One region of the Nitratireductor rhodophyticola genome, then DNA from elsewhere that is predicted to be linked to it. Evidence: predicted binding sites of a transcription regulator. Region 1 holds the regulator's gene; each other region holds the start of a gene.

Region 1 (7,700 bases):
CTGCGTCATGGTGGACGCCGCTTCGCCATAGGTGAAGTGCGGGATCAGACCGAAACCCTGCGCATTCGACATCCAGATGACCGGCACGAGATAGGCGATGATCAGCACGATGTACTGCGCCACCTGGGTCCAGGTGACGGCGCGCATGCCGCCCAGCATGGAGCAGAGCAGAATGCCCAGCAGCCCGAACCACACGCCGTAGGAGAATGGAATGTGCAGGGCGCGCGCGGCGATGGTGCCGGTTGCGTTGATCTGCGCCGTCACATAGGTGAACGAAGCAACGACCAGAACGATCACGGCGCACAGGCGCGCAAGATTGCCGCCGTAGCGTGTGCCGATGAAGTCGGGCACCGTATAGCAGCCGAACTTGCGCAGATAGGGCGCCATCAGCGAATTGACGAGCACATAGCCACCCGTCCAGCCGACGATGAAGGCCATGTAGCCGTAGCCGCCGAAATAGACGCCGCCTGCAAGGGCAACGAAGGATGCGCCCGACATCCAGTCGGCCGCAGTTGCCATGCCGTTGTAGACGGCCGGCACCTGCCGTCCCGCCACATAATAGGCATCGACCTCCATGGTCCGCGACAGCCAGCCGATGATGGCATAGATCGCGATGGTGAAGGCAACGAACAGAATGCCGATCGTGTCGGCGCCGACGCCAAGCTGTTCCAGAACCGCCATCAAGAGGATGAAGGCAAGGAAGCCGCCGGTGTAGATTGCATACACCCGGCCGATATTGTCGATGAACCGTCCCTGTATCAAAGCCATGCCGGTTCCTCCCTATTCTTCTTCGCCGAAGCCGAATTCGTCGTCGATGGCATCCTGGCGCCAGTTCTGCACCCAGATGATGACGACAAAGGCGATGAGCGAACCCTGGGCGATCATGTAGTAGCCGAAGGGAAAGCCAAGAAACGTGAATTGATTGAGTGTCGAAACCATTGCTGGAACGACAAGTGCGAAGAACGCCCACAGGGCCAGAACCACAATTGTCAGGTTCCTGGTCTTGGCCCAGTAACGATCCCTCACATCATCTGCGTTGTTAGCGGACATGGTGTCCTCCTCCCTAAGAACGTCAGCGACGAAAGTCGTTAACTGCCGCCATTGCGGTTCTATGGATTAGGAATCACAATGGCATGTCTCAAGCATTGGGCATCTTCTGATCAATGGAAATCGAGACATTGGTCGTATGACGGGAGGACGTGTCTTATGGGTGTTGCCTGGTCCAGGGGGATGGCATTCCTGCGCGAAGCGGCTGGGCGTCTCAGTTTGCGGCGGGACAATAGCGTAATCGACGATATCCCGTCCCTATGCAGTTTCGTTGCGACACGCTCTTCATTCGTGGCTCAGAAGAAGCTTTACGGATATCTGAAAGCCCGCATGGGCACACGCTATCCGTCCATGTTCGAAGACGACGTGTTCATCGGTTCCATCAACATTGCCAAGCTCCACGTTTTCGCGGCCTGCCTGTCCGACCTTACCGTTCACGCGGTTGCCAAGATTGGGGCCGAAGGCGCCCTGAGCCAGGATGAGGCCAGCGCACTCGCCCGTCATTGCCATGCAGCGGGGCTGGCCCAAAACGCCGAGGCGCTGCCTGATGCGCAAATCGTGGAAGACTGGCGGGAGCGATTTCACGATCGCATCGCCGATCTGCACTGGCAGAATGCGGCAACCAGTGGCGACTGTTTTTCGGAAAGTCCGAAGGCGCTGTTCAAATGGGCGCCGATTGCCGATGAACTGAAACGCTTCGACCGGGAGATTGTCGAAAACTCGATCCGCTTCGCCTTTGGTGAGGTGACGCGCGCATTTCGGGAACGTGCGGACCTTTCCGCTTTGGCGCGGGACTGGCAAAGCCGCAGCACCAGAGGCTGAAATAAAAAGGGCCCCGTCCGAAGACGGAGCCCTGATCACCCCAACAGATGCAATCAAACGGAGTAGTACATCTCGAACTCGACCGGGTGCGGCGTCATTTCGTAGCGCAGCACTTCCGCCATTTTCAGCTCGATATAGGCGTCGATCTGATCGTCGTCGAACACGCCGCCTGCCTTCAGGAAGCCGCGGTCCTTGTCGAGGCTCATGAGCGCTTCGCGCAGCGAGCCGCAGACCGTCGGCACCTTTTTCAGCTCCTTCGGCGGCAGGTCATAGAGATCCTTGTCCATGGCCTGGCCGGGATGGATCTTGTTCTTGATGCCGTCAAGGCCTGCCATCAGCATGGCGGCAAAAGCGAGGTAGGGGTTCGCGCCCGGATCGGGGAAGCGGACCTCGACACGCTTGGCTTTCGGCGAGGAGCCGAACGGGATGCGGCATGAAGCGGAGCGGTTGCGGGCCGAATAGGCAAGCAGAACCGGTGCTTCGAAGCCCGGAACCAGACGCTTGTAGGAATTGGTGATCGGGTTGGTGAAGGCGTTGATCGCCTTGGCGTGCTTGATGATGCCGCCGATATAGTAGAGGCAGTTCTCCGACAGGCCGGCGTATTCATTGCCGGCGAAGGTCGGCTTGCCTTCTTTCCAGATCGACTGGTGCACATGCATGCCCGAACCGTTGTCACCATAGACGGGCTTGGGCATGAAGGTTGCGGTCTTGCCGTAGGCATTGGCCACCTGGTGGACGCCGTATTTGAACTTCTGGACGCTGTCGGCGCTTTTCAGAAGCGTCTCGAACTTGATGCCCAGCTCATGCTGTGCCGCACCCACTTCGTGGTGGTGCTTTTCAACGATAACGCCCATTTCGGTCAGAACCGTCAGCATTTCGGAACGCATGTCCTGTGCCGAATCGATCGGCGGAACCGGGAAGTAACCGCCCTTTACGCGCGGACGGTGGCCCAGATTGCCCGTTTCATAGTCCGCATCGTCATTGGTGGGAAGCTCGCTGGAATCAAGCTTGAAGCCGGTGTTGTACGGATCGGCCTTGTACTTCACGTCATCGAAGATGAAGAACTCCGGCTCGGGGCCGACATAAACCGTGTCGCCAATGCCCTCGGACTTGAGAAAGGCTTCCGCCTTCTTTGCCGTGCCGCGCGGGTCGCGGTTATAGGCCTCGCCGGAGATCGGATCGAGAATGTCGCAGAAAATCGCCATCGTCGACTGGGCGAAGAACGGATCCATGTGAGCCGTGTCGGGCTCGGGCATGAGCACCATGTCGGACTCGTTAATGGCTTTCCAGCCGGCAATGGACGAGCCGTCGAACATGACGCCGTCGGCGAACATGTCCTCATCCACGGCGGAGACATCCATGGTGACGTGCTGCAGCTTGCCTTTGGGATCGGTGAAGCGCAGATCGACAAACTTCACGTCGTTTTCCTTGATCTGCTTCATGATGTCTTGTGCAGTGGTCATATTCGCCTTCCTATTTGCGATGGTCTTGCCTGATGATCCCGGAGGTCTTCCGGGAAAGAGAATGGTTTGGGGATCAAACGGCGTCGGCGCCGGTCTCGCCGGTGCGGATGCGGATGACTTCTTCCACATTTGTCACGAAAATCTTGCCGTCGCCGATACGCCCGGTCTGGGCGGCCTTGCGGATCGCCTCGATCGCGGCGTCCACGGTCTCGTCCGGGAGCACGACTTCGATTTTCACCTTCGGGAGAAAATCGACGACATATTCGGCCCCGCGATAAAGCTCGGTATGCCCCTTCTGGCGACCGAAACCCTTGGCCTCGATCACGGTTATGCCCTGAAGGCCGATTTCCTGAAGAGCTTCCTTAACTTCGTCGAGCTTGAACGGTTTGATGATCGCTTCGACCTTTTTCATGCCTCAGTGGCCTCCAAATGAGTTCAGGAACGGTGATCCCGCGCCCCTTGTTGCTCCGGTTCGGTTGAAGCACGAAACATGCCAACTCGTGCGGGAGCCTTGCATGAAGCGTGCCAGTCGCTGCATTCTGTGTCCGCACGGGCGAAATCGCGTGGATTGTTCGGGCAGCGACATGTCAGGTCGGGCCTCCGGAGCTTATCAAGGAACCATGCGGTGTGCTGCGCAGTTTGCGACTTGCCTAAAAAATATGCAATGCGCCGAAGAAAGCGGCAAGGTCGATGGGTTTGGAAATTCTGACACCTGAAGAAATGGGCAGCGTGGACCGCAATGCGATCGCTGCCGGGCCTCTCGACGGCTATGGCCTGATGCAGAACGCGGGTGCGGTGGTGCTTGCTGCGATCCTTGAACGTTTCGCCGAGGCGGAGGGATTTCTGGTTCTGTGCGGCCCGGGCAACAACGGTGGCGATGGTTATGTCGTTGCCCGCCTGCTTGCGGAGCGGGGTGTCCAGGTCCGGCTGTTTGCCGAAACCGAACCGGCGGCGGGCAGCGATGCGGCCAGGGCGCGCAGGGATTGCCCTGTTGAACCGAAGCCGTATTCGGAGTTCGAACCCGTTGAGCGATGGCTTGTGGTGGATGCGCTGTTCGGCGCTGGTCTGTCGAAGCCTGTCGAAGGGCGCGAGGCTGCAATCATAGAACGGGTGCGCACCAGCGGGCTCTCCGTGGTGTCGATCGATTTGCCGTCCGGCGTTTCCGGGCTTACCGGGAAGCCGCTTGGCGCTGCGCTCCAGGCGGATCTGACCGTGACCTTCTTCCGCAAGAAGCCGGGGCATGTGCTCGTGCCTGGCCGGCAGATGTGCGGTGTGCTTCTTGTCGCGGATATCGGCATAGCCGAAACAACGCTGGATCGAGCCGAATGGAACACGTGGGAAAACCGACCCGCGCTGTGGCGGGCGGCCTTGCCGGAGATCGGCATCAGCGCCCACAAATATTCGCGCGGGCATGTGGCCGTCATATCCGGCGGCGCCACGTCCACGGGAGCGGCGCGTCTTGCAGCGCGGGGTGCGGCGCGGGCGGGGGCGGGCGCCGTGACCGTGCTTTCACCCGCAAACGCGCTCTCCGTCAACGCAATGCATCTGACCTCGATCATGCTGCGCAAGGCCGATACGGTGGACGAACTGGAGGCGTTCCTGCGTGATCGCGCGCCTTCCGGTGCAGTGCTGGGGCCAGGGGCAGGAACAGGCGAGCGGACGCGAGGTTTTGCGCGCAGCCTTCTCGATCAGGTGGACGATGTGGGCGGGCTGGTTTTCGATGCGGACGCAATCACCGCCTTTCGCGGCGATCCGGAGACGCTTTTCGCCATGATCAAGGCCTCCGCCGCGCAGGTCGTTCTGACACCGCACGAAGGCGAATTCGGGCGCCTGTTTGCAGGTCTTGAAGATGCGCCGGAGGTCTCGAAAGTGGAGCGGGCCCGGGAGGCAGCCATGCGATCCGGTGCAACAATCGTGCTCAAGGGACCGGATACGGTGGTTGCGGCGCCCGACGGGCGGGCAGCCATCAATGTGAACGCAACGCAGCACCTGGCCACAGCCGGGTCAGGCGATGTCCTGTCCGGAATCGTGGCTGGTCTGATGGCACAGAGGATGCCGGCATTTGAAGCAGCCTGCGCGGGTGTCTGGCTTCATGCGGAGGCCGGCGGAGTGTTCGGCCGAGGGCTTATCGCCGAAGATCTGCCCGAGATGCTGCCCCGGGTTCTGCAGTCTCAGTTCCCGGAACATGTCCGCTGAAAGGTCGAAGCGAGCGGGACGTACCGGCGGGGAGAAACGAACGGGGTGTACCCGGCTGTGGAAGAAAAGTGGGGGCTACACAGACGGCTCGACCCGCCGTCGCCGCGTTGGAGGATTTTGCAGTCAGTTTTTTCCACCTGACTGCAACATACTTCAGTAACGGCGCATCAATCCAACCAGACGCCCCTGAACCTTGACCCGGTCGGGGCCGAAAATCCGCGTTTCATAGGCCGGGTTTGCAGCTTCAAGGGCAATCGACGCGCCTTTGCGGCGAAAGCGTTTCAGGGTTGCTTCTTCCTGATCCACCAGCGCGACCACGATCTCGCCCGGATTGGCGGTCTGGGTTTCGCGGATGATGACGGTATCGCCGTCGAAGATCCCCGCCTCGATCATGGAATCGCCCCTGACCTCCAGCGCGTAATGATCGCCGCCGCTCAGCATGTCCGGGGGGACGGCGATGGAATGTGTCTGGTGCTGAATGGCGTCGATGGGAACGCCGGCAGCGATGCGCCCCATCACCGGCACGGAGACGACGCCAGCCAGACCGTCATCATTGCTGGCGGCGGGTTTTGGCTGGGGCGAGGGGGCTTTGCCGAGGCTGCCTTCAATGACGCTGGGCGAGAATTTGCGTGCGCCGGGGTTCAGGCCGGGAGCAATCGAATCGGGGAGGCGCAGAACTTCCAGTGCGCGAGCCCGATTGGGAAGCCGGCGAATGAAGCCACGCTCCTCGAGCGCGGTGATCAATCGATGAATGCCGGATTTCGAGGCAAGGTCCAGCGCTTCCTTCATTTCATCGAAGGAGGGCGGAATTCCTGTCTCCTTCAGCCGCTCGTGGATGAACAGGAGAAGTTCGTGCTGCTTGCGGGTCAGCATGGGCGCCACCGAGAATCAGTTAAAAACAAAACCAGAACATACTCTATATGTTCCAGTTGTGTTCCGCAACTCCCGGCATTTGTGTGCGGTTTACCGGGGCTACGGCGCCGCGAACAGCGCCTTGGCACCATCGGCGACGAACTGCACGGCGAGCGCGGCCAGTATAACGCCGAGAAGGCGTGTCAGGATCGAGCGTCCTGTCTCGCCGAGGAAGCGGTCGACGCGCTCGGCAAGCGTGAAGACGGCGTAGGTGATGACGATCGTTGTCGCCAGGATTGCCAGCAGTGTCGCGCTTCCGGCCAGTCCGCCGAAGGAACCCGAGAGCAGAACGGTGGCCGAAATCGCGCCGGGACCGGCTATCAGGGGGATCGCCAGCGGAAAGGCGGCGATGTTTCGGATCATGTCACGGGTGATGGCGCGCTCGGCGCTCTTCTCATGGCGTTCCTGGCGGCGCTCGAAGATCATTTCGAAGGCGATGAAGAAGAGCAGCAGGCCGCCCGCCACGCGGAAAGCGGGAAGTGTGATCCCGAACACGGAGAGTATGGCGCTGCCGGCCACGCCGAAGAGAGCGAGGACCGCGAAGCCGATGATCGCCGCCCGAACGGCGACCTGATTGCGCTCCGACCGGTTCATGCCCACCGTCAGGGCGAGAAAGAGCGGGGCGAGGCCTGGCGGGTCCACGGTCACGAGCAGTGTGACAAAGGCATTGAATACGGTCTCGTAGCCTAGCATGAGGTCCTCCCTTGCAACTGTCTAGCCCAGTCGGGAGGCTTCGGAAAAGACCCGAATGTGTCTCCTGGCGGGCGGTCTGCGGCAATTTGTCAGTGAAATCATTCACAGACCTTCCATATGCATCTGAAATTGCGTTGGATTTCCCCGGCTTCAATCGCTGCTCTGATTGGAGAATCAGCGGCGCTTCATATATAAGAAGTCAGTGATTCCTTATTCTGTGTGTGACACGATTTGACTGACCAGACGACGCCGACCGGACCGGGCGAGCCCGACGACATCGAGCCGATTTCCATCATCGAGGAGATGCAGCGCTCCTATCTCGATTACGCGATGAGCGTGATCGTGAGCCGCGCTCTTCCGGATGCGCGCGACGGGTTGAAGCCGGTGCACCGGCGCATTCTCTATGCCTCGCACGAGAGCGGCTACCACTGGAACCGCAAGTATGTGAAATCGGCGCGCCCGGTCGCCGACGTCATGGGTAAATACCACCCCCATGGCGATGCGGCGATCTATGATGCGCTGGTGCGCATGGCGCAGGACTGGTCCATGCGCCTTCCACTCATCGAC
Region 2 (7,700 bases), on a different contig from region 1:
TTCTGACCGCCGAGCAGCACCCCGATGCCGACCGGTTGCGCGTGCTTTCCGTCGACACGGGCGACGGCAAGCCGGTTCAGGTGGTGTGCGGTGCGCCCAATGCGCGTGCCGGTCTCGTCGGCGCCTTTGCCGCGCCCGGAACCTATGTGCCCGGCATCGACGTCACGCTCTCTGTCGGCAAGATCCGCGGTGTGGAAAGCCACGGCATGATGTGCTCGGAGCGCGAATTGCAGATGTCGGACGAGCATGACGGCATCATAGACCTGCCCGAGGACGCGCCCGTTGGCACGTCATTCGCAAGCTGGGCGAAGCTCGACGATCCGGTGATCGAGATCGGCCTGACGCCGAACCGGCCAGACTGTACCGGCGTTCACGGCATCGCGCGCGATCTTGCGGCGGCGGGCCTTGGCACGCTGAAGGAGGCACCCATCGCCGCGGTGGCGGGCAAGGGGGCCTGCCCTGTCGAGCTGACCATCGAAGCACCGGAGCTTTGCCCCGGTTTCGCGCTGCGACTCGTGCGCGGCGTGAAGAATGGCGCCTCGCCAAAATGGATGCAGCAGCGCCTGACGGCCATCGGCCTGCGTCCGATCAATGCGCTGGTCGACATCACCAACTATGTGACCTTCGACCGGGGCCGCCCGCTCCACGTCTTCGATGCCGCCAAGGTGAAAGGCAATCTCACTGTACGCCGCGCCAAGGATGGCGAGACCGTGCTGGCGCTCGACGAGCGCGAATACAAGCTGACGCCGGAAATGTGCGTCATTGCCGACGAAAACGGCGTTGAGTCCATTGCCGGCATCATGGGTGGCGAGCATTCGGGTTGCGATGAGAACACCACGGATGTGCTGATCGAATCCGCCCTATGGGATGCGATGAACATTGCCCGCACGGGCCGCGACCTAGGCATCATCACCGATGCGCGCTATCGCTTCGAGCGTGGCGTCGACCCGGAGATGATGGAACCCGGCCTTGAGCTTGCCACGCAACTCGTTCTCGACCTGTGCGGCGGCGAGCCGACGGAAAGCCGCGTGGTTGGATACAAAGGCTATGAGCCACGCAGCATCACCTTCCCGGTGAGCGAGGTGAAGCGCCTGACCGGCCTTGAGGTTTCAAGCACTGAGAGCAAAGACATTCTCAACCGCCTCGGCTTTACCTCCACCGGCGATGGCGAGGTGCTGGACGTGTCCGTGCCGTCCTGGCGTCCGGACATCGACGGCAAGGCCGATCTGGTGGAAGAGGTGATGCGCATTCACGGTGTCAACGAAATCGCGCCGCAGCCCCTGCCCTCTCATGGCGCGGTCAACGGCCAGATCCTCACCGTGTTGCAGAACCGCACCCGCCAGGCGCGCCGCGCGCTGGCCGTGCGCGGCATGTTGGAGGCGGTCACCTGGACCTTCATCGACGAGACCCAGGCAAAGCTCTTCGGCGGCGGGAACGCTTCCCTCAAGCTTTCCAACCCGATTGCCGCTTCCATGTCGGACATGCGCCCCTCGCTTCTCCCGGGCCTCATCGCAGCCGCCCAGCGCAATGCCGCGCGTGGCTATGCCGATGTGGCGTTGTTCGAAGTGTCGAGCACCTATGAGAACGACAGCTATGAAGGCCAGCGCCGTGTTGCGGGCGGCATTCGTCGCGGCACAGCGGTGATGGACGGCGCGGGACGGCACTGGTCGGGCAACAGCGCCTCCGTCAGCGTGTTCGATGCCAAGGCCGATGCGCTGGCGGCCCTTGAGGCTGCGGGCGCTCCGGTGGACAAGCTGCAGATCGTCGCGGAGGCCCCCGCATGGTATCACCCCGGTCGCTCGGGAACGATCCGTCTTGGGCCGAAAATCGTGCTCGCCGCATTCGGCGAAATCCACCCACGCACGCTGGAGGCACTGGATGCCGAAGGGCCGATCTGCGGTTTCGAGGTGTTCCTCGACGCGATCCCCGAACCAAAGGCCAAGGCGACACGCACCAAGCCGCGCCTCGACCTTTCGCCCTTCCAGCTCGTGCGGCGCGACTTCGCCTTTGTGGTCGACAAGTCTGTCGAGGCGGCAACCATCGAGCGGGCGGCGGCGGCAGCCGACAAGAAGCTCGTCACCGGTGTGCGCGTGTTCGACATTTTCGAGGGCGCCTCGCTTGGCGAAGACAAGAAGTCCGTTGCCATCGAAGTCTCGATCCAGCCGCGCGACAAGACGCTGACGGATGAAGAGCTCGAAGCCATCGCCGGCCGCATCGTCGCCAATGTCGGCAAACAGACCGGCGGCACGCTGCGGGGTTGATAGCGTTCAGCGGCGCCCTTTCGGCAACCGTTTCGCTTCGCGGACGAGTGCAGCAATGTGCTCGTCCGCTTTTTTGTGGCGCTCGATCTTTTGTTGTTTGGAAAACCGCTCGAATTCCGCGCGCGCATGATCCTTTGCAGCATCCGCGCTCACACTGCCGCCCGATCGCAGGACGGCCCGGCCAAGGTTTTCGAGCTGTTGGTCGAGAAGCCGCGTTGCATCCTCCATGACAACCAATCGGCCCAGCTTGGCCTGATCCTCGAAGATATCCAGAAGGATGGTGGTCAGGCGGTTGAGTTCACTGATTTCGGCCTCGGCAAGATAGTTCTTGGAGACGGTCACGTCCCGCTTGCGGATCGTGTCGCCCGGCCAGCTTTGCAGTCCCATATTCTCGAGGCGATGATCAGCGCGTGCCATTACCACTTCCGAGGGTGTCTGCGAAACAACTGCATAGATCAGCTTGGCCTGCGTTTTCTGGAAGAAGCTCTGCGCTTTTGCGGCGCTGCCGTCATAGTCTTGACAGAGTGCGCAGATGGCTTGCAGTTCACGATAGACATTGGCCTCATCCGAGCGAATGTCGCGGATGATCTCCCGCAATTCGGCGATGCGGTCGCGCTCCTGCTTGAGGCGCGCTGAATCCACCACAAAGCCGCTGCGTGCAAACTGAACCAGAATTCCCGTGGCCCAGCGTCGGAACAGGGTCGCCTGCGCGGAGGAGACGCGGTAGCCGACTGAAATGATCATGTCGAGGCTGTAGAGCGTGACTGGTTTTGTCGACCGAGCAATTTGCATTTTCTGCAAATTGCTCTCCTGCTCCAGTTCCCCCTCGGCAATCACATTCGAAATGTGCCGGGATATAACCGAGATATCACGCCCGAAAAGCCGCGCAATCTGTTCCTGCGTCATCCAGAGCGCTTCGCCCTCGTAGCGAATGTCGAGTCGGAGCCCCTTTTCACCATCGTAAATCAGAAACCGGTCTCCGGTTTCTGCATCTTCCACGAGATGGACGGGTTCATCCGCTTTCATGCGCCTCTCCAAGGGGTTTCCAGAACATTAGCAGAACAAAATGACGCGCGAAACCTTGCCGGTTTTCAATCCCCGGCATAGAGCGGATCACCGTTTCATAGAAACGCCGCTCCGCTCAATCCTTCCCTCTCTTCCCGCATTTGTGCAGACGTCAGGTGATTCCACCTGACGGCAAAATGCTCTATGTGTTTGCCTGCGCAAAACAGGAGGAAAGTGTATGTTCCGTTGGGGCGTTCTTTCGACGGCCAGGATTGGTCGCGAGCAGGTTATTCCGCAGATTCAGGATTCGGAAAACGGCGTCGTGACGGCGGTCGCCAGCCGTGATTCGTCGAAGGCGCAGGCCGTGGCGAACCGCTTCGGTATCCCCAACGTGTTTTCTTCCTATGACGCGCTTCTCGCCTCGCCCGATGTGGATGGCGTCTATATTCCCTTGCCGACCTCCGACCATGTTGCCTGGGCGATCAAGGCGGCGGATGCCGGCAAGCATGTTCTGGTGGAAAAGCCGCTGGCGCTGGACGCCAAGGATATTGCCCGCGTGATCGAGGCGCGCGACCGCAACAATGTCGTCGTGTCGGAAGCCTTCATGGTCACCTATCACCCGCAATGGCACAAGGTGCGCGACCTGATTGCTGAAGGTGCCATCGGGCGGCTGCGGCATGTGCAGGGCGTGTTCTGCTATCACAATGTCGATCCCGAAAACATGCGCAACAGGCCAGAGCTCGGCGGCGGCGGTCTTCCCGACATCGGCGTCTATCCGACGGTGACCACGCGCTTTGCCACCGGCCTGGAGCCCGAACGCGTGCAGGCCATGGTGGAGCGCGATCCCACCTTCGGCACCGACATCTATTCAAGCGCCAAGGCCGATTTCGGGTCCTTCGAGCTGAGCTTCTACGTGTCGACACAGATGGCGCTTCGCCAGAGCATGGTGTTCCACGGCGACAGAGGCTTCATCGAAGTGAATGCACCCTTCAACACACCCGATTACGGCGACACGCGGGTGACGATGTTCAGCGCCGATCACAACAGCGCCTGCGTCTACCGCTTTCCTCGCGCGCGGCAATACCGATTGCAGGCGGAAGCCATCGTGGCGGCGGCGCAGGGAGAGAAAACGCCGATCTTCACACTTGAGGATTCGGTGAAGAACCAGAAGCTGATCGACGCCATCTATCGCGCTGCTGGCCATGATGGCTGGGAGGCCGTTTAAGAACCCAACCGCATTCAGGCCTTATCCCCGCCCTTTCCGGTGAAGAAGATGTGTCTTCCGATCCGCCCCAGCCTGTGCAGACGCCGCGCCCACCCAGGCCGCACATAGCTGGCGTGATAGTGCGTGGCAGCACTCACGGCGTGCAGGCCGCCATCCTCCGATCCGGTCTCGACGCGACAGTCTGGCGTGCGGTTCTGCATGGATGCGGCGATTTCCTGCGCAAGACGCCATGGCCGCTTTTCCTTCGGGAGAAGAGCAATACCGGTGCATGTGAAAGAGAACTGGCAGCGGTATGGCCTGTGCGCATTCTGAAACACCACGCCGCAGATGGTACGGGGAAACGATGGCGAGCGAACACGGTTCACGATCACCATTGCAACCGCCCTCTGTCCGCTCAGAGGCTCGCCCCGCGCTTCGTGATAGACGGCGGCAGAGAGACAGGTCGTTTCGACCTCCCTTTTGAGGGATGGCAACATTGCGCGGAAAGCCGAACGCCGCTGCAAATGAGACCCCGTGCCTCTCACGTCCGCAACCGCGCTGGAGGCGACCGGAAAAACGGTGCCGGGCTCCCATGCCGGAACCGCCTGAAGCAAAGAAGAAACGTACAATCCCCCAGACACGAGACTTTCTGCGAGCATCGGCACTCCTGCGGGCACCGAGCCGATGCCACACCCGTCTGCCCCCAGATAAAAAGCAATTACACAACCTATGCGCGCAAACAAATTGGCTTTGTTTCAAATGTCGATATGAATGGCCGGCGCGCACGGGGCGGGGCTGGCGGAGACGCGCTTTGCCGAACAGGCGGTCGGTTCGTTCCAAATCGAGGCAAATCCCGCCTTGCGTTGCAAAAATAGCGTTCTTATATACGCCCGGAAGCTGTTCGGTGCGTTTCGCCCAGAGATGCGGCCGCAGCAAATTCGTGTGAACAGGGGCTGTCATCTGGAACGCCGGAATGGGTCCTGACAGTCTGCTTTGCGGAGAGAAGACATGGCAAAAGTTATCGGTATCGACCTCGGAACAACCAATTCCTGCGTCGCCGTCATGGACGGCAAGGACGCCAAGGTTATTGAGAACGCGGAAGGTGCACGCACCACGCCGTCCATCGTGGCCTTCACGGATTCGGACGAGCGTCTGGTCGGCCAGCCGGCGAAGCGCCAGGCGGTCACCAACCCGGAAAACACCCTTTTTGCAATCAAGCGCCTGATCGGCCGCCGCTTCTCCGACCCCACGGTCGAGAAGGACAAGAAGCTGGTCCCCTACAAGATCGTCAAGGCCGACAATGGCGATGCCTGGGTCGAGGCGCATGGCAAGACCTATTCGCCCTCGCAGATTTCGGCGATGACGCTGCAGAAAATGAAGGAAACGGCTGAATCCTATCTCGGCGAGAAGGTCGAGAAGGCGGTCATCACCGTTCCCGCCTATTTCAACGACGCCCAGCGCCAGGCCACCAAGGACGCCGGCAAGATCGCCGGTCTTGAAGTGCTGCGCATCATCAACGAGCCGACCGCTGCCGCGCTCGCCTACGGCCTCGACAAGAAGGACGGCAAGACCATCGCCGTCTACGACCTTGGCGGCGGCACGTTCGACATCTCGATCCTCGAGATCGGCGACGGCGTGTTCGAGGTGAAGTCCACCAATGGCGACACGTTCCTCGGCGGTGAAGACTTCGACATGCGTCTGGTCGAGTATCTCGCAGCCGAGTTCAAGAAAGAGCAGGGCATCGACCTGCAGCAGGACAAGCTTGCCCTTCAGCGCCTCAAAGAGGCTGCCGAGAAAGCCAAGATCGAGCTGTCGTCTGCCTCGCAGACAGAGATCAACCTGCCCTTCATCACCGCCGACCAGTCGGGTCCGAAGCACCTGACCATGAAGCTGACGCGCGCCAAGTTCGAGAGCCTCGTCGAGGATCTGGTCAAGCGCACCGTCGAGCCCTGCAAGGCGGCGCTCAAGGATGCCGGCATGAATGCCGGTGAGATCGACGAAGTGGTTCTGGTCGGCGGCATGACACGCATGCCGAAGGTTCAGGAGACAGTGAAGAACTTCTTCGGCAAGGAGCCGCACAAGGGCGTGAACCCGGATGAAGTGGTTGCCATGGGTGCTGCCATTCAGGCCGGCGTTCTGCAGGGCGACGTCAAGGACGTTCTGCTGCTCGACGTGACCCCGCTTTCGCTGGGCATCGAGACGCTGGGCGGCGTGTTCACCCGCCTGATCGACCGCAACACGACGATCCCGACCAAGAAGAGCCAGGTCTTCTCGACCGCCGAGGACAATCAGAATGCGGTGACCATCAACGTGTTCCAGGGCGAACGCGAGATGGCTGCCGACAACAAGAGCCTGGGCCGCTTCGACCTGACCGGCCTTCCGCCCGCACCGCGCGGTGTGCCGCAGATCGAGGTCACGTTCGACATCGATGCCAACGGCATCGTCAACGTGTCCGCGAAAGACAAGGGCACCGGCAAGGAACAGGCGATCCGCATCCAGGCCTCCGGCGGTCTCAGCGACGACGAGATCGAGACCATGGTGAAGGACGCCGAGTCCAACGCCGAGGCCGACAAGAAGCGCCGCGAGGCCGTGGAAGCGAAGAACCAGGCCGAAGCCCTTATCCACTCGACCGAGAAGTCCCTTGGCGAGTATGGCGACAAGGTCTCCGAAGAGGAGAAAAAGGCCATCGAAGACGCGCTCGCCGAGCTGAAGACCGCTGTCGAAGGCGACGATGCCGAGGACATCAAGGCCAAGACCAATGCCCTCGCCGAGGCTTCAATGAAGCTTGGCCAGGCCATGTATGAGGCAAGTCAGGCAGAAGCGGCAGAAGCAGACGCTGCTGCCGATGCAAAGGCTTCGGGCGATGATGTCGTGGATGCCGATTTCGAGGAAATCGACGAGGACGACAAGAAGTCGGCCTGAACACCCTGACAGAACGACCAGAAAAGCCCGGGATTTGCGTCCCGGGCTTTTTCACATCTTCTTAAACCCCCTCCCAATAGACTTGCCGGCAAAATAAAGACTGCGGATTGGCCAGGGGGAGGCTAATGATCCGGTACCGGCTCTTCGAGATATGGCGCTTTGTCGCTGCGCTGTTGATCATGCTCTACCACTTCGGGCATTTCGCGCCCGGTGACGGGCTTGCCCTGAAAAACGAACTGGCGCCGCTCAGGCCGTTGCTCGACATGTTCTTCATCATATCGGGCTTTCTGATTTTCGCGCGTTATGGA
Region 3 (7,700 bases), on a different contig from region 1:
AAAGCGCTCCATTTCGGGTACGGATTTCAGAGCCCGGGCGTGCGGCAGCGCATCGTCGAACCGGCCCTCGGCGACCAGCGCCAGGAGCAGGCTTTGCTGGATGCCCTGATTGTCCGGCTCAAAGGCAAGCGCGCGCTCGTAATAATCGATGGCGCTCTCGAAATCATTGTCCGCCTCGGCAGCCCGTGCGGCAAGAAAAGCGCCAGAGAACGAGGAAATCGCGATCAGGTCCCGATCGTCGGCGCCTCCCTCCTTCGCCATGCCCGTTTGAGGAGCAAGCGCGAGGAACCCCGCGAGGCCAACCGTTGCCAACAGTCCCGAGTTGAAGCGCTTTCTCATTTACCGTCCCGCTGCATACTGTCCTCGTCTCTTCTTCCTCCGCCAAAGCGAAGAGGTTGGGAATCCGTTTTTCCCTCGCAGACAAGCATGGCCTTTTTGCGGAAACGCTTCAACGGGGACTGTCTCCCCTGATATCAGGTCACCCGGCTGATGCAGAAATCAATCACATCAAGAAGCGCGTCTTTCTGCGGCGTCGGCCTGAGCGGTGCCAGCGCATCGCGGGCGATTTCGCCAAAGTGGCGCGCCCGTCCGATCGTGTCGCCAATTGCGCCATGCTTGTGCAAAAGCCCGATCGCCTTCTCGAGCGCCGCGTCGTCGCACTGATTGTCCTCGATGGCGCTTTTCCAGAAGGCCCGTTCATCCGGGCTGCCGCGGCGATAGCTCAGGATCACCGGCAGGGTCACTTTGCCCTCGCGAAAATCGTCGCCGACATTCTTGCCGAGGTCCGAGCTCTTGCCGCCATAGTCGAGTGCATCGTCGACAAGCTGGAACGCCAGGCCGAGATTGGTGCCGTAGGAGCGCAGCGCCGCGCGGTCGTTGCGGGTCGCGCCCGCCACAACGGGGCCGACTTCGGCAGCCGCCGAAAAGAGGGCGGCCGTCTTCGCCTTGATGACCGCCAGATACTCGTCTTCGGTCGTCTCGAGGTTCTTGGCGACGCTGAGCTGAAGCACTTCGCCTTCGGCAATGACGGACGCCGCCGTGGACAGGATGTCGAGCGCGTCGAGCGAGCCGACCTCGACCATCATGCGAAACGCCTGGCCAAGCAGGAAGTCGCCCACCAGAACGCTTGCCTGATTGCCCCAGATCATGCGCGCTGTCTTGCGGCCACGGCGCAAATCGCTTTCATCCACCACGTCGTCATGCAGCAGCGTGGCCGTGTGCATGAACTCCACACTGGTGGCGAGCTTCACATGCCCCTCACCCTCATAATCGAACATCTGGGCGGCGGCGAGCGTTACCATCGGGCGCAGGCGCTTGCCGCCGGAATCGATGAGATGTTTTGCCAGTTCCGGGATGAGCTCGACGTCCGAACCGGCCTTCGACAGGATCAGTTCGTTGACGCGCGCCATTTCGTCAGCGGTCAGGTCCATGAGGCTTGCGACGGAGGCTGCGCCACGCTTGCCATCGAGATTCAACACTACACCCACAGATGGTCCTCCAATCACGACCGGACACGGACCGGCACGGCCGGACCGAAACGTTCAAAACATTCCGGGCAATCTAGTGCCCTGCCCCCACGCGGGGCAAGCGGCGAATGCGCACGGTGCGCTTACCCGCCAATCACGAAGTCGTTTACAGGGGTTGCGCAAACTGTCAACGTCGCGCCCATGATCGAACTTGTCCGTACCAATGATCCCGTGGTCATTTCCTTTGTTGAGAGCCTCCTGCGCGACGCCGGCATCGCTTGTTTCGTCGCGGACCAGAACATGAGCATTATGGAAGGCTCGCTCGGCATCCTGCCGCGCCGTGTCATGATCGACGCGAATGACGAGGCGGCGGCCCGGCAATTGCTGAAAGATGCAGGCATCGGGGATGAAGCCCGTTTCGATGATGGAAACAATGCCTGACACGCGTACCGAAGGTTTGCACAGCGTCGATTCCTTCCATCGCGATGCGTTCCGGCTCGTCCAGCCCACGGGTCGCGGCCACCGCTCCGGCGTCGATGCCATGCTCGTGGCCTCCGCCCTGCCGGGCAGCCTTGAAGGCGCAGTTGCCGATCTCGGTGCCGGTGCCGGTGCTGCCGGTTTCGCCGTCGCCGTCCGTTGTCCCAAAACCTGTGTCACCCTTGTCGAGAATGCTCCGGAAATGGCCGAATGCGCCCGCCGCAGCATTGCGCTGCCGGAAAACGCCGCCTTTTCCGACCGTATGCGCCTGATCGAGGCCGATGTCACGCTGTCGGGCGATGCGCGCGAGAGGGCCGGGCTTTTGCGCAATGCCTATGCCGCCACCATCATGAACCCGCCCTTCAACAGCGCCAGCGACCGCGCCACGCCGGATGCATTGAAGCGCGCCGCCCATGTCATGGACGACAACCTTTTCGAGGCATGGCTGCGCACGGCAGCCGCCATCACCAAGCCAGGCGGATTTCTGGCGCTGATCGCTCGCCCCGCCTCGCTGTCGCCCATTCTCCAGGCGCTTGAGGGCCGTTTCGGCAGTGCGCGCATCGTCCCGGTGCATGGGCGCGCCGGCAATCCGGCCATCCGCATTCTCCTGCGAGCGCAGAAGGGCAACCGCGCCGGGCTGACGCTCGAACCGCCCCTCATCCTGCGCGACGCCGACAACCAGGTGACCGAACGCGCCGAGGCGCTGACCAACGGACAGGCGGCGCTTTTCGGCGATTGAACGCGCCCGGCCATTGCACGAACCGCGCAAATGCCTACATGCTCACGAGCAACACGTTCCATTCTTCTGGAGTAAGCACGCCCTTGCGACGCCTTGTCAGCCGTCTCGTCCCCAAAAAACTCCGCGGTGATGCCGTCACCATTCCGGTGATCCGGCTTTCCGGCGCGATCATGCCGTCCAACAGCCTGACACGCCAGAACCTCTCGCTCGCGACCACCGCGACCGTGATCGAGAAGGCGTTTGCCGTGCCCGACGCGCCGGCCGTCGCCATCGCGCTCAATTCGCCGGGCGGCTCGCCCGTGCAGTCGCGCCTGATCTTCCGCCGCATCCGCGATCTGGCGGTGGAGAAAGACAGGAAGGTCTTCATCTTCGTCGAGGATGTGGCCGCTTCCGGCGGCTACATGATTGCCGCAGCGGGCGACGAGATCATCGCCGACCCCTCCTCCATCGTCGGCTCTATCGGCGTCGTGTCCGCCGGCTTCGGCTTTCAGGAGCTTATCAAGAAGATCGGCGTTGAGCGCCGCGTCCACACGGCCGGCCAGAACAAGGCGATCCTCGATCCCTTCCAGCCGGAAAAGAAGGAAGACGTCGAGCGCCTGAAGGCCCTGCAGCTCGAGATGCACGAGATGTTCATCAATCTCGTCAAGGAGCGGCGCGGCGCCAAGCTCGCCGACGATCCGGAGCTTTTCACCGGTGCCTTCTGGACGGGCACGCGCGCGCTCGATCTCGGTCTGGTTGACGGTCTCGGCGACATGCGCTCCGTTCTCAAGGAACGCTATGGCAAGAAAACGAAACTCGCGCTCATCACCCAGCCGCGCGGCCTGTTCGGACGCAAGCTCGGTATTTCCAGCAGCGCCGGCAGCATTCCGGATCTCGGTGCTGCAATCGCCGGCAATGCCGCCACGGGTCTGATCGAGGCTGCCGAGGAACAGGCGCTCTGGCGCCGTTTTGGACTTTGACGAGGCGCGCCCGGGCGTTAAACTCGCGCGCGAAACCGGAGGATCGACAATGCCGCAACTGATCTTCTTTGCCGCGGTGGGCGTGGTGGCCTATGTCGGCTACCGCAAATTCGTCCGCGAGGCAGAGCGCGTCACCGCAAAGGCGCGGCGCGCGCGCAGGGAAGCGGCGAATGGCAGCATGGGAACGCTCGTCTACGACCCGAAGACCGGCGAATACCGCGTCGCCAAAGACTGATACCTGAGTAGAAGCATGCAAAGCATGATCGCCCCCGCCAAGGTGAATCTGGCGTTGCACGTCACCGGACGGCGCGTCGACGGCTATCATCTGCTGCACAGTCTTGTCGCCTTTTCCAGCCATGGCGACCTGCTCGAGGTGGAAGACGGGGCGGAAGACGATTTCTTCGTTTCCGGCCACTTCGCCGCCCATGTCCCCATCGGCGAGACCAATCTGGTCACCCGCGCCCGCGATCTTCTGCGTGAAACATTCGGGGAGAGAGCCGGCGCACCCGTCCATCTGCACCTTGAAAAGAACCTGCCCGTCGCCTCCGGCATCGGTGGCGGTTCGGCCGACGCGGCTGCCGCGCTCAAGCTTCTCGTCCGCCACTGGCAGATCGACGTCGACGAGGTCGCGCTCGCCAGGCTTAGCCTCAGCCTTGGCGCAGATGTCCCCATGTGCCTGTCCTCGAGACCGCTCCTTGCGCGCGGCATCGGCGAAACGCTCGAGGAACTGCCGCATTTCCCGGCCCTGCCGCTTGTTCTGGTGAACCCCAACATCCCGCTCTCCACACCAGATGTCTTTTCAGGGCTTGAGCGGCGCGACAATGCTCCCCTGCCCGCCCTCGACACGTTCCCCGACACCGTATCGGCCGCCAAATGGCTCGAAGGCGCGCGCAACGATCTGGAAGAGCCGGCCTGCCGGCTCGTACCGCAGATCAGGGATGTGCTCGGCGCTCTCAGGGAAGCCGGCGCGCTTGCCGCCCGCATGTCCGGTTCCGGGGCCACCTGTTTCGGCGTCTTCGGCTCGTCGCACAAGGCGCGTCAGGCCGCATCCATTCTTGAAGCCCGTCATCCCGACTGGTTTGTCCTTGCCACCCAAACCACTGCCCCAGAGCACGGCCAGACCGAGCATGACCATGCCCACTACGCCAGCGCGTGATTTCATCCCCGTCCGCTTCGCCGTGCTGACCGTTTCCGACACGCGCGGCCTTGAGGACGACCGTTCCGGCCAGACCCTTGCCGAACGGATCGCGCAGGCCGGCCACACGCTCGCCGACCGGAAAATCGTCGCAGACGATATCGAAGCCATCCGCATGGCTGTCAAACTGTGGTGCGCCGATCCCGGGGTCGATGCCGTCATCACCACGGGTGGCACCGGCTTCACCGGGCGCGACGTGACGCCGGAGGCTCTGGAACCGCTGTTCGACAAGCGCATGGATGGCTTCTCGCAGGTCTTCCACCGCATCTCCTACGAGAAAATCGGCACCTCCACCGTCCAGTCGCGCGCCACCGCAGGGCTTATCGACCAGACCTTCGTCTTTGTCCTGCCCGGCTCCACCGGCGCCTGCCGCGACGCCTGGGACGGTATCCTGAAAGACCAGTTCGACTACCGGCACATGCCGTGCAATTTCGTGGAAATCATGCCGCGCCTGGCCGAACATCTGAAGCGCGGCGGCGGCAAGTCCGCCTGATCCCTTCCTGAGCTTGAAAACCTGAAGCATTTTGCAGTCAGGTGGAATCACCTGACGTCCGCACAAATGCGGAAAAACAGACAGATAGAGCGGAGCAGCGTTTCCGTGAAACGGTGAACCGCTCTGAAGACTGCGGCACCGTCACCGCGATCCCTTCCGCACGCCTGTGGAAAACTCGCGCGCCTCGATTTTGCCAAAAGTTCTTGCTTTGTTCTTATTCTTCGAATAGGAATAGATTCATCGGCAGCGACGCTGATTCTGCTTTCGGCTTTGGTCCCCGCGTACTGGAAAGCCAGCGAAATCGCTCAGTCATGGAGCAAGCCATGGAACAGATTGTGAGAGCAGATGCAGCCGCCTTCGATGGCGGCGGGGCCGCGATGGCCAACACGGTTATCGACCGGTCGGGCATTCGCATCGATTCCGAGCGCCGGCGGGGCCGTGCCGCAGGCATCAATCCATCGGGCCGCTATGAGCCGGTCTCCCGTCATGTCTTTGACGATGGCTGGGGTTCGCTTGAGGAATTGCCGCCCTTCAAGACCGAGGTCCAGGTGGAAAGGCCGCGCACCATCATCACGCGCAACGCCTCGCCCGACATCTCCTTTGACCGTTCCATCAATCCCTATCGCGGCTGCGAACATGGCTGCGTCTATTGTTTCGCCCGCCCCACCCACGCCTATATGGGTCTGTCGGCGGGGCTCGACTTCGAGGCAAAGCTCTTTGCCAAGCCGGATGCCGCCCGGCTTCTGGAGCGTGAGATTTCCAAACCGGGCTATCAGCCGCGCACCATCGCCATCGGCACCAACACCGATCCCTACCAGCCCATCGAGAAGAAATACCGCATCATGCGCGAGATTCTCGAAGTGCTTGAGGCGCACGGGCACCCCGTCGGCATCGTCACCAAGTCGGCGCTCGTCATGCGCGACATGGATATCCTCTCCCGGATGGCCGAACAGGGGCTGGCGAAGGTGGCGCTTTCCATCACGACGCTCGACCGCAAGCTTGCCCGCACCATGGAGCCCCGTGCGGCAACGCCCCCGCGCCGTCTGGAGACCGTGCGAGCGCTGAGTGAAGCCGGCATCCCGACATCGGTGATGATGGGGCCTGTCATTCCCGGCCTCACCGATTGCGAGATAGAACGCATCCTGGAATCCGCGGCCACTGCCGGCGCGCGCGAGGCGGGCTATATCATCCTGCGCCTGCCGCTCGAGGTCAGCCCCATTTTCAAGGAGTGGCTTCTGCGCCATGCACCCGACCGTTATCGCCACGTCCTGTCCCTGATCCGCTCCATGCGCGGCGGCAAGGATTACGACGCCGAATGGGGCAAGCGGATGAAGGGCACCGGCCCCTATGCCTGGCAGATCGGCCGGCGCTTCGAGATCGCGGCAAAGCGGCTCGGGCTCAATCAGGAAAAGCGCAGGCTGAGAACGGACCTGTTCAGGCAGCCGCAGCCGGGAGGCGAACAGCTCATGCTGCTTTGACAGCGCCCTGCCCGATCCGCCTCCTGCTTCGGCATCGCAGATCGACGCATCGGAGCGGCACCCTGTTTCCGTAAGACAGCGCCGTTTCCGACAGCACACCCTTCCCGTCCGGCTTGCATCCCCGTAGCCGACGGAAGCTTCCCGGCCCATCCGCCCCCTCGTTGCCGGGAGGCCCTTGCGGAGAATCGGAAGCGATGCGAGCATCGCCGCATCATGGCTCGCACGCGTTCCGATTCTCCCACTCTTTTCAACCTGCCCGTTCGTCCCGACTTCCAGATGGAGGCAGGCCTTCTGCGCGAGGGGCTTGCCCCCGTGGCAGGGCTCGACGAGGCGGGACGCGGTCCGCTGGCAGGCCCTGTTGTCGCCGCCGCAGTCATTCTCGATGTGAACCGTCTTCCCGACGGGCTGGACGATTCCAAACGGCTTTCCGCCGAGGCGCGCGACAGGCTCTTCGAAGCCATCATCGAGATGGCCGTCAGCGTCTCCGTCGCGTCCCTCAGCGCTGCGAGCATTGACGGATCCGACATCCTGCGCGCCAGCCTTGAGGCCATGCGCCGCGCAGCGGCCGGGCTTTGCGTCACGCCGCTCTTTGCACTGGCCGATGGCCGCGATGTGCCGCCGGGGCTGTGCTGCCCGGCGCGTGCCGTGGTGAAGGGCGATCAGCGCAGCCAGTCCATCGCCGCTGCTTCCATCGTCGCCAAAGTGACGCGGGACCGCATGATGACGCGTGCGGGCGGTGTGACGCCGGCCTACGGTTTCGAGGCGCATATGGGCTACGGCACCAAGCGCCACCGCTCAGCCATAACGGAGCATGGCGCAGTGTCGCGCCTGCACCGGATGAGCTTCGCCCCGCTGCGCGATCTTGGACCGTCGCTACCCGCCTCAGAAAGGCG
Region 4 (7,700 bases), 210 kb from region 1:
GGGGCATGGCCTGCCGCACGATCCATTCAAGGCCATAGTGTCGCCGCGCCCGATCGGGTGGATTTCCACACTGTCGAAGGAGGGGGAGGCCAATCTGGCACCCTATTCCTTTTTCAATGCGATTTCGTCCAATCCGCATCTGGTGTTTTTTTCCTCGGAAGGGGCGAAGGACAGCGCCACGCATGCAGAAGAGACCGGCGAGTTTGTCGTGAATCTTGCCAGTCATCATCTGGCGGAGCAGCTGAATGCCAGTTCCGTCGATGCGCCGCGCGGTGTCAGCGAGTTCGCCTATGCGGGGCTCACGGAAGCACCCTCGCTGCTTGTGAAACCGCCACGTGTTGCCGAATGCCATGCGGCGCTCGAATGCAGGGTGACCGAGGTACGATGCCCCCTGGGGCTCGACGGTTCGCCGGCAGGCGTGATTGTCGTTACCGGGGAGGTGGTGGGCGTCCATATCAGCGAGGCGGTGCTGAAAGACGGGCTGTTCGATGCGGTGGCAGCCGGCAATATGGCACGCTTGGGGTATCGCGACTATTCGACTGTGACCGAGGTCTTTCAGATGACGCGCCCGCAGTGGAAGGACGGTTAATGTCTTTGTCAGGCCGATGATGCCTCAGCCGCGCGTGCGAGAACGCGTTCGGCAAGGGCGAGGTGCGGGCGGTCATACATCCGCCCGCCGATGTTGACCACGCCGGCATTGCCGGCGGCTGAAAAGGCTTCCACCACGGCGCGGGCCTTTGCCACCTCTTCATCCGAGGGCGTGAAGATGGTATTGATCGGTTCGACCTGCGCAGGGTGAATGGCCATTTTGGCAACGAAACCGTCACGGGCAGCCAGTTGGCAATCCCTTGTGAACGCCTCTGTATCCGAAAAGTTCGGGAACACGGTGTCGATCGCTGGAACGCCTGCCGCCGTAGCCGCCAGAAGCGTCATGTTGCGGGCGAGCTGGAAGAGCGGCGTATAGCTTCCGTCTTCATGGCGCGCAGCAAGCGCGCCGATATGGGCCGACAGGTCTTCCGCGCCCCAGGTCAGCCCGGCCAGCCGGTCGCTGGAACCCCGGTAGCTGGCGGCGTTGAGAACGCCCAGCGCCGTTTCCGTGATAATCGGCAGGATGCGCGTGCGGCCGTCTTCGATCCCGTTTTCTGCTTCGTGAACACGCAGCGCCGCTGCGAGACGCGCGACGTCATTCCCGCCTTCGGCCTTGGGGAGCATGATGCCATCCGGCCGGGCCTTCATGACGACAGCCAGATCGTCTTCGGTCAATCCGGTCGCAAGGTCGTTCACCCTAACGTAAAGCTGAGCATTCGTGCGCGAGCGCGCCGACTGAAGGAAGACCGCGGCGATGCGCCGCCCCTCTGCCTTGCTGTCGAGGCTGACCGAATCTTCAAGGTCGGCGATCAGGACATCGCTCTGCGAACTGATGGCCTTTTCGAGCTTGCGTTCAGAATCACCGGGCACGAAGAGCAGTGAGCGCATCAGGCATCTCTCTTTTTGAGGATCATCGCCTGGCGCAGGCAGCGGGCCACCAGCGTGTCATCCTGATTGTAGGCGCGGTGCTCGAATTCCACGATGCCGCGATCGGGCCGGGATTTCGATTCGCGCACGGATTTCACCTCTGTCTCCACGCGGATGGTGTCGCCATGGAACACCGGGTGGGGAAAGCTGGTTTCGGTCATTCCAAGATTGGCCACTGTTGTGCCGAGTGTGGTGTCGTGGACGGAAATGCCGATCATCAGGCCGAGGGTGAAGAGCGAGTTGACCAGCGGCTTGCCCCATTCGGTCTTCTCGGCAAAGGCGAAATCGATGTGCAGTGGCTGGGGGTTCAGCGTCATGGTCGAAAACAGCATGTTGTCGCTTTCGGTGACGCTTTTGCGCAGCGTGTGCTGAAACACCTGTCCCGGCTGGAACTCCTGAAGATAAAGGCCGGCCATTCCGCTCCTCCCGTCCTGCTCCGAAACGATCTTCAGCTTCTTGATAGGCGGGCCGGCCGCACCCTGCAAGCGGGCACTTATGGTAAACGTTTCCTATACGAATTCGCGCTAGGTTCGGTTCAGACAGGGCGGGAGTGTGACTTCGGTGCAGGTGGTTCAGCATTTTCTCAAGTGGACGCAGACGGCAAAAGTGGCTGAACGCGCGGGCGCGGCGGCAGCTCTTGCCAGAGCCTATCTCGACGGAGAGCTTCCGTTCGAGGATCGCTACGCCGCCGAGGCGGCGCTGACAGCCCTGCTTGACGATCCTTCTTCAAAAGTGCGGTCTGCGCTGGCGGAGGCACTCTCCATGAGCCGACACGCGCCGGTGCAGGTGGTGGCGGCCCTGGCGGCGGATCAGCCGGATGTTGCAGCCCCGATCCTGGCCCGCTCGCCGGTCTTGTCCGACCCTGACCTGATCGACCGGGTGGCTGACGGGCGCGGGGGGACGCAACACCTTATAGCGCGACGTCCCCAATTGAGCATGAGTGTCTCGGCGGCCATCGCCGAGGTTGGATCGCTCGAGGCTTGCCTGGCATTGGCCGAAAACCCGAGCGCAGACATTGCAGCCGTGAGCTTCCGCCGCATGATCGAGCGCCATGGGAGCAATGCACCTTTGCGCGAGGCGTTGGCTGCCGACCCCCGTCTTCCCTCCGATTGCCGCCATGTGCTTTTGACGCAGCTCGGAGAAGCCCTGCGCGACGCGCCGCTCGTGCGGGCGCTGGTGGGGGCGGCACGGGCGGAAAAGCTGACGCGGGACGCATGTATCCGTGCTTCGCTTACGTTGATCGAGACCATCGATCCGGAAGAACACGGAGCAATGGTTGAGCATCTGCGCATTCGCGGAGACCTGACAACGAGTTTCATCGTCAGGCTGGTGGCGCATGGAAAGATCGATTTCTTCGGTCATGTTCTCATGACCCTGACAGGGCAGCCTTTGGCCCGGATCAGCGGGCTTCTGGTGAATGGCCGCGACCTGGCGATGGCTGCGCTGCTGCAGAAGGCCGGGCTTGCAAAGCCCGTTCACCGGCCCGTCATCCGGGCTCTGTCCGTCTGGCGCGAAGTGGCGCAGGGAAAGCGCCTGGCGGGCGCACAGGAAGTCTCATGGCTGATGCTGGAGAGCATCGGTGCAACGCCCGGGCAGTCGGGCCCGGTACAGGATGCTGCTGAACTGGCCGGCCTTCTGAGGTCCATCCATCTCGACGCGCTGCGTGAAAACGCCCGCGTGCAGGCGCAGGCTATCGCCGCTGCCTGAACCCGGAACAACGATCTAAACTATTGATGGAGAATCGGAGTAGCCCGAAAACCGGATTCCACTTTTCGGGCCGATGCTCTAGATGTCCAGTTCTTCGGCGAACTCTGCATTCTCCTGAATAAAGCGGAAGCGTGCTTCGGGTTTCGTTCCCATCAGGGAATCGATGGTGCTCTTCGTCGCTTCCTGACCGTCCAGAACCGTAACGCGCAGCAATGTACGCTTGGCCGGGTCCATGGTCGTTTCCTTGAGCTGGCTCGCCATCATCTCGCCAAGGCCCTTGAACCGGCCGATCTCGACCTTGCCGCGACCGGTGAACTCGGTTTCCAGAAGCTCGTCCTTATGCGCATCGTCGCGCGCATACATGGTCTTGCCGCCCTGGCTGATGCGGTAGAGCGGGGGCACGGCCATGTAGAGATGCCCGTTTTCGATGAGCTGCGGCATCTCCTGATAGAAGAAGGTAATCAGCAGGGAGGCGATGTGCGCGCCGTCGACATCGGCGTCCGTCATGATGATGACGCGGTCGTAGCGAAGGTCGTCTTCGCGGTATTTCGAGCGCGTGCCGCAGCCGAGTGCCTGGGTGATGTCGGAGATCTGCTGGTTGGCGGCCAGTTTTCCGGTGCCGGCGCTGGCGACGTTCAGGATCTTGCCGCGCAGCGGCAGAACGGCCTGGCTGGCGCGGTTGCGTGCCTGTTTGGCGGAGCCGCCAGCCGAGTCACCCTCGACGATGAAGATTTCGGCACCCGCTGCCGCACCCATGGTGCAGTCGGCGAGCTTTCCCGGCAGGCGCAGCTTGCGCACGGCGCTCTTGCGGCTGACCTCGCGCTCCTGACGGCGGCGCAGGCGCTCGTCGGCGCGGGCCACCACCCAGTCGAGCAGCTTGGAGGCTTCCTGCGGGTTTTCCGCCAGCCAGTGATCGAAGGGATCGCGCACGGCGTTTTCGACTATGCGCATGGCAGCCGCGGTTGCCAGCTTGTCCTTGGTCTGGCCGACGAATTCCGGCTCGCGCACGAAGACGGAGAGCATGCCGGCTGCCGAAATCATCACGTCTTCCGAAGTGATGATGGAGGCCCGCTTGTTGCCGGTGAGTTCGGCATAGCCGCGCAGACCACGCAGAAGCGCATTGCGGAAACCGGTCTCGTGCGTTCCGCCCTCCGGCGTGGGCACGGTGTTACAGTAGGAATTGAGCATGGCGTCGCCGCCATACCAGGTGATCGCCCATTCCACCGCGCCATGGCCGGAGCTCTTTTCGCTGCGGCCGGAAAACACCTCCTTGGTGACCTGAAACTGGCCGTCCAGCGAGGCGTTCAGATAGTCCTTGAGACCGCCTGGGAAGTGGAAGGTCGCCTTTTCCGGCGTTTCGTCCTTCTCGCCGATAAGCTCAGGCGCGCAAACCCAGCGTATCTCGACACCGCCAAAGAGATAGGCTTTGGACCGCGCCATGCGGTAGAGCCGCGCCGGTTCGAATTTGGCGCCCTTGCCGAAGATTTGCTCATCCGGCTTGAACCGCACCTTTGTGCCGCGCCGGTTGTGAACGTCGCCGAGCTTTTCAAGCCCGCCCTGCGGCAGGCCGCGCGAAAAGGTCTGGCGGAAGAGCTGGCGATTGCGCGCGACCTCGACTTCAAGAATTTCGGAGAGCGCGTTCACCACCGAGACACCGACGCCGTGCAGGCCGCCGGAGGTCTCGTAGACCTTGGAATCGAATTTTCCGCCGGCGTGCAGCGTTGTCATGATGACTTCGAGAGCCGATTTGTCCTTGAACTTCGGGTGCGGGTCGACCGGTATGCCGCGGCCATTGTCGGTGACGGCGAGATGGCCTTCCGCGTCCAGTTCCACTTCAATGAAGGTGGCGTGACCGGCCACCGCCTCGTCCATGGAGTTGTCGATGACTTCGGCGAAGAGGTGGTGCAGCGCCTTGTCGTCGGTGCCACCGATATACATGCCGGGACGCCGGCGGACAGGCTCCAGACCTTCGAGGACCTCAATATCGGCCGCGCTGTACCCATCGCCGGAAGCAGCAGGCGAAGGAGACGGCGCGGGGCGCGCAGCGGGCTTGTGCTCGGGGGCTGCCGGCTCCGGTGCTTTCGCACGTTCCACATTGGCGGTCATTCCGGCGAAGAGGTCGTTGTTGTCGTCCATGAAGCGTGTGGTGTCCTGTCCGCGAATCACATCGCAGTTTGCCATGGATTCCAAGGCAAAGCGAAGCCTGTTCCGGTTCCGTTCGGAGTGTGTGGACGACGCTTTACCAGAAAGCGCAGGCCGCAGCCAAGAGGTGCGGCAAAAATGGGCGATCATCTCCCCAGATGGGGAGACGATCCGTTTCGTGCTGGTCAGCTCGCCAATGCCTCGATGGGCGGGCAGGCGCAGACCAGATTGCGGTCGCCGCTGACATTATCGACGCGCGAGACCGGCGGCCAGTATTTGGATGCGGACGCCAGCGAACCTTCGGGGAAGGCGGCTTCGCTGCGGCTATAGGGATGCTTCCATTCGTCTCCCATCAGCTCCATCGCGGTGTGCGGTGCGTTGGTCAACGGATTGTCGTCCTTTGGCCATTCGCCCTTTTCCACCTTCGAGGCTTCCCTGGCGATAGAGATCATCGCCTGACAGAAGCGGTCGACCTCGCTTTTCGGCTCGGATTCCGTCGGCTCCACCATCAGCGTACCCGCGACGGGGAAGCTCATGGTCGGGGCATGGAAGCCGTAGTCGATGAGCCGCTTGGCGATGTCGTCGACGGTGATGCCGGCGCGATCCTTGAAGACCCGCGTGTCGAGAATGCACTCATGCGCGACACGGTCGTTGCGGCCCTTGTAGAGCACAGGGTAATGCTCTTTCAGGCTGTGGGCGATGTAATTGGCGTTGAGGATCGCCATTTCTGTCGCGCGCTTGAGGCCGTCGCCGCCCATCATGCGGATATACATCCATGTGATCGGCAGGATCGACGCGCTGCCATAGGGGGCTGCCGCCACCGCATGGCTGCTGCCGAGCGCCACATGTCCCGGCACAAACGGCTTCAGATGCGCCTTGACGCCGATCGGTCCGACGCCGGGACCGCCGCCGCCATGGGGAATGCAGAAGGTCTTGTGCAGGTTCAGGTGGCAGACATCCGCTCCCAGATCGCCCGGACGGGCAAGCCCGACCATGGCGTTGAGGTTGGCGCCGTCGAAATAGACCTGGCCGCCATGCTCGTGGATCACCGCGCACATGTCGCGCACGCCTTCCTCGAACACACCGTGGGTCGACGGGTAGGTCAGCATGAGCGCCGCCAGCCTGTCGGCGTGCTCTTCCGCCTTCGCCTTCAGGTCGTCTTGATCGATATTGCCATCGTCCGTGCAGCGGACCACCACCACCCGCATGCCGGCCATGGAGGCGGACGCCGGGTTGGTGCCGTGGGCGGAGGAGGGGATGAGGCAGATGTCGCGATCGGCCTCGCCGCGCTCGGCGTGATAGCGGCGGATCGCCAGAAGACCGGCATATTCGCCCTGGCTGCCGGCATTGGGTTGCAGCGAGACCGCATCGAAGCCGGTGATCTCCGAAAGCCAGCGATCAAGATCGTCGATCATGCGACGATAGCCCGCCGTGTGCTCCGGCGGCGCGAACGGGTGAAGACCGCCCACTTCCGGCCAGCTCACGGGCATCATCTCGGCGGCGGCGTTGAGCTTCATGGTGCAGGAGCCGAGCGGGATCATGGCGCGGTCGAGCGCAAGATCCTTGTCGGCGAGCCTGCGCAGGAAGCGCATCATCTCTGTTTCCGAGCGGTGCGAATGGAAATCCGGCTGGGTGAGGAAGCCTTCGCCGCGTGCTGCAGCGGGGGCAAGCCGGGGCGCCGTTTCCGGCAGCGTTGCGCCGAACAGGGTCGCAAGGGCCGCGAGATCGTCCTCGTCCGTGGTTTCATCCACGTTGATGCCGATCCGGTCGGCGTCAATGACACGCAGGAGCCGCCCGTCGGCCTCTGCTTTTCTGGCGATCTCTTCTGCCTTGCCCGGAACGGTGGCGGTGACCGTATCGAAGATCACGTCGCCCGCAAGTTTTACGCCTGCGGCCTTCAGTGCGGCATGCAGACGCACAGCGCGCCCGTGAACCGTTTCGGCGATTGCCGCGAGCCCTTCCGGGCCGTGCCAGATGGCGAAGGCAGCGGCCATATTCGCAAGCAGCGCCTGTGCGGTGCAGATGTTGGAGGTCGCCTTGTCGCGGCGAATGTGTTGCTCACGGGTCTGCAGCGCCAGACGGTAGCCCGGACGGCCATGCGCATCGACCGACTGGCCGACGAGACGGCCGGGCATGAGGCGCGTCAGCTTGTCCGATACGGCGCAATAGGCCGCGTGCGGACCGCCAAAGCCCATCGGCACGCCAAAACGCTGCATCGAACCAACGGCGATGTCCGCGCCGAGCGCTGCCGGCGTTTCGCTCAAAAGCAGGCCGAGCGGGTCGGCGACCATGATGACGATGGCACCCTTGTCCTTCGCTTTGGCGATGAGGGCGCT

Evidence for each region. The regulator LexA, encoded in region 1, represses DNA repair genes until DNA is damaged. The targets are predictions, from matches to a motif close to TGTTCNNNNTGTGTTCNG.
Region 2: rhuM (RhuM family protein) is a predicted target of LexA. The motif match lies at 3,308-3,325, and genes of this name have one in related genera.
Region 3: KUG85_RS09735 (PA0069 family radical SAM protein) is a predicted target of LexA. The motif match lies at 5,528-5,545, and genes of this name have one in related genera.
Region 4: parE (DNA topoisomerase IV subunit B) is a predicted target of LexA. The motif match lies at 5,427-5,444, and genes of this name have one in related genera.

Annotation. Positions count from the first base shown of each region.
Region 1 is NZ_JAHSSF010000001.1:568,732-576,431, forward strand. It holds gene KUG85_RS02665 (sodium:solute symporter family protein) at 1-768, opposite strand, end outside; gene KUG85_RS02670 (DUF4212 domain-containing protein) at 781-1,050, opposite strand; gene KUG85_RS02675 (hypothetical protein) at 1,339-1,869, shown strand; gene glnA (type I glutamate--ammonia ligase) at 1,923-3,332, opposite strand; gene KUG85_RS02685 (P-II family nitrogen regulator) at 3,406-3,744, opposite strand; gene KUG85_RS02690 (NAD(P)H-hydrate dehydratase) at 4,023-5,528, shown strand; gene lexA (transcriptional repressor LexA) at 5,682-6,401, opposite strand; gene KUG85_RS02700 (MarC family protein) at 6,501-7,133, opposite strand; gene gyrA (DNA gyrase subunit A) at 7,365-7,700, shown strand, end outside.
Region 2 is NZ_JAHSSF010000003.1:721,813-729,512, reverse strand. It holds gene pheT (phenylalanine--tRNA ligase subunit beta) at 1-2,261, shown strand, start outside; gene rhuM (RhuM family protein) at 2,268-3,287, opposite strand; gene KUG85_RS14555 (Gfo/Idh/MocA family protein) at 3,505-4,491, shown strand; gene KUG85_RS14550 (cell wall hydrolase) at 4,506-4,967, opposite strand; gene dnaK (molecular chaperone DnaK) at 5,479-7,392, shown strand; gene KUG85_RS14540 (acyltransferase family protein) at 7,518-7,700, shown strand, end outside.
Region 3 is NZ_JAHSSF010000002.1:872,569-880,268, reverse strand. It holds gene KUG85_RS09775 (tetratricopeptide repeat protein) at 1-339, opposite strand, end outside; gene KUG85_RS09770 (polyprenyl synthetase family protein) at 474-1,487, opposite strand; gene KUG85_RS09765 (putative signal transducing protein) at 1,668-1,907, shown strand; gene KUG85_RS09760 (tRNA1(Val) (adenine(37)-N6)-methyltransferase) at 1,900-2,682, shown strand; gene KUG85_RS09755 (S49 family peptidase) at 2,766-3,641, shown strand; gene KUG85_RS09750 (hypothetical protein) at 3,691-3,876, shown strand; gene KUG85_RS09745 (4-(cytidine 5'-diphospho)-2-C-methyl-D-erythritol kinase) at 3,901-4,797, shown strand; gene moaB (molybdenum cofactor biosynthesis protein B) at 4,775-5,329, shown strand; gene KUG85_RS09735 (PA0069 family radical SAM protein) at 5,653-6,807, shown strand; gene KUG85_RS09730 (ribonuclease HII) at 7,021-7,700, shown strand, end outside; gene KUG85_RS09725 (NnrU family protein) at 7,690-7,700, opposite strand, start outside.
Region 4 is NZ_JAHSSF010000001.1:355,587-363,286, forward strand. It holds gene KUG85_RS01635 (flavin reductase family protein) at 1-589, shown strand, start outside; gene KUG85_RS01640 (HpcH/HpaI aldolase/citrate lyase family protein) at 598-1,476, opposite strand; gene KUG85_RS01645 (MaoC family dehydratase) at 1,476-1,931, opposite strand; gene KUG85_RS01650 (DUF2336 domain-containing protein) at 2,077-3,222, shown strand; gene parE (DNA topoisomerase IV subunit B) at 3,301-5,358, opposite strand; gene gcvP (aminomethyl-transferring glycine dehydrogenase) at 5,550-7,700, opposite strand, start outside.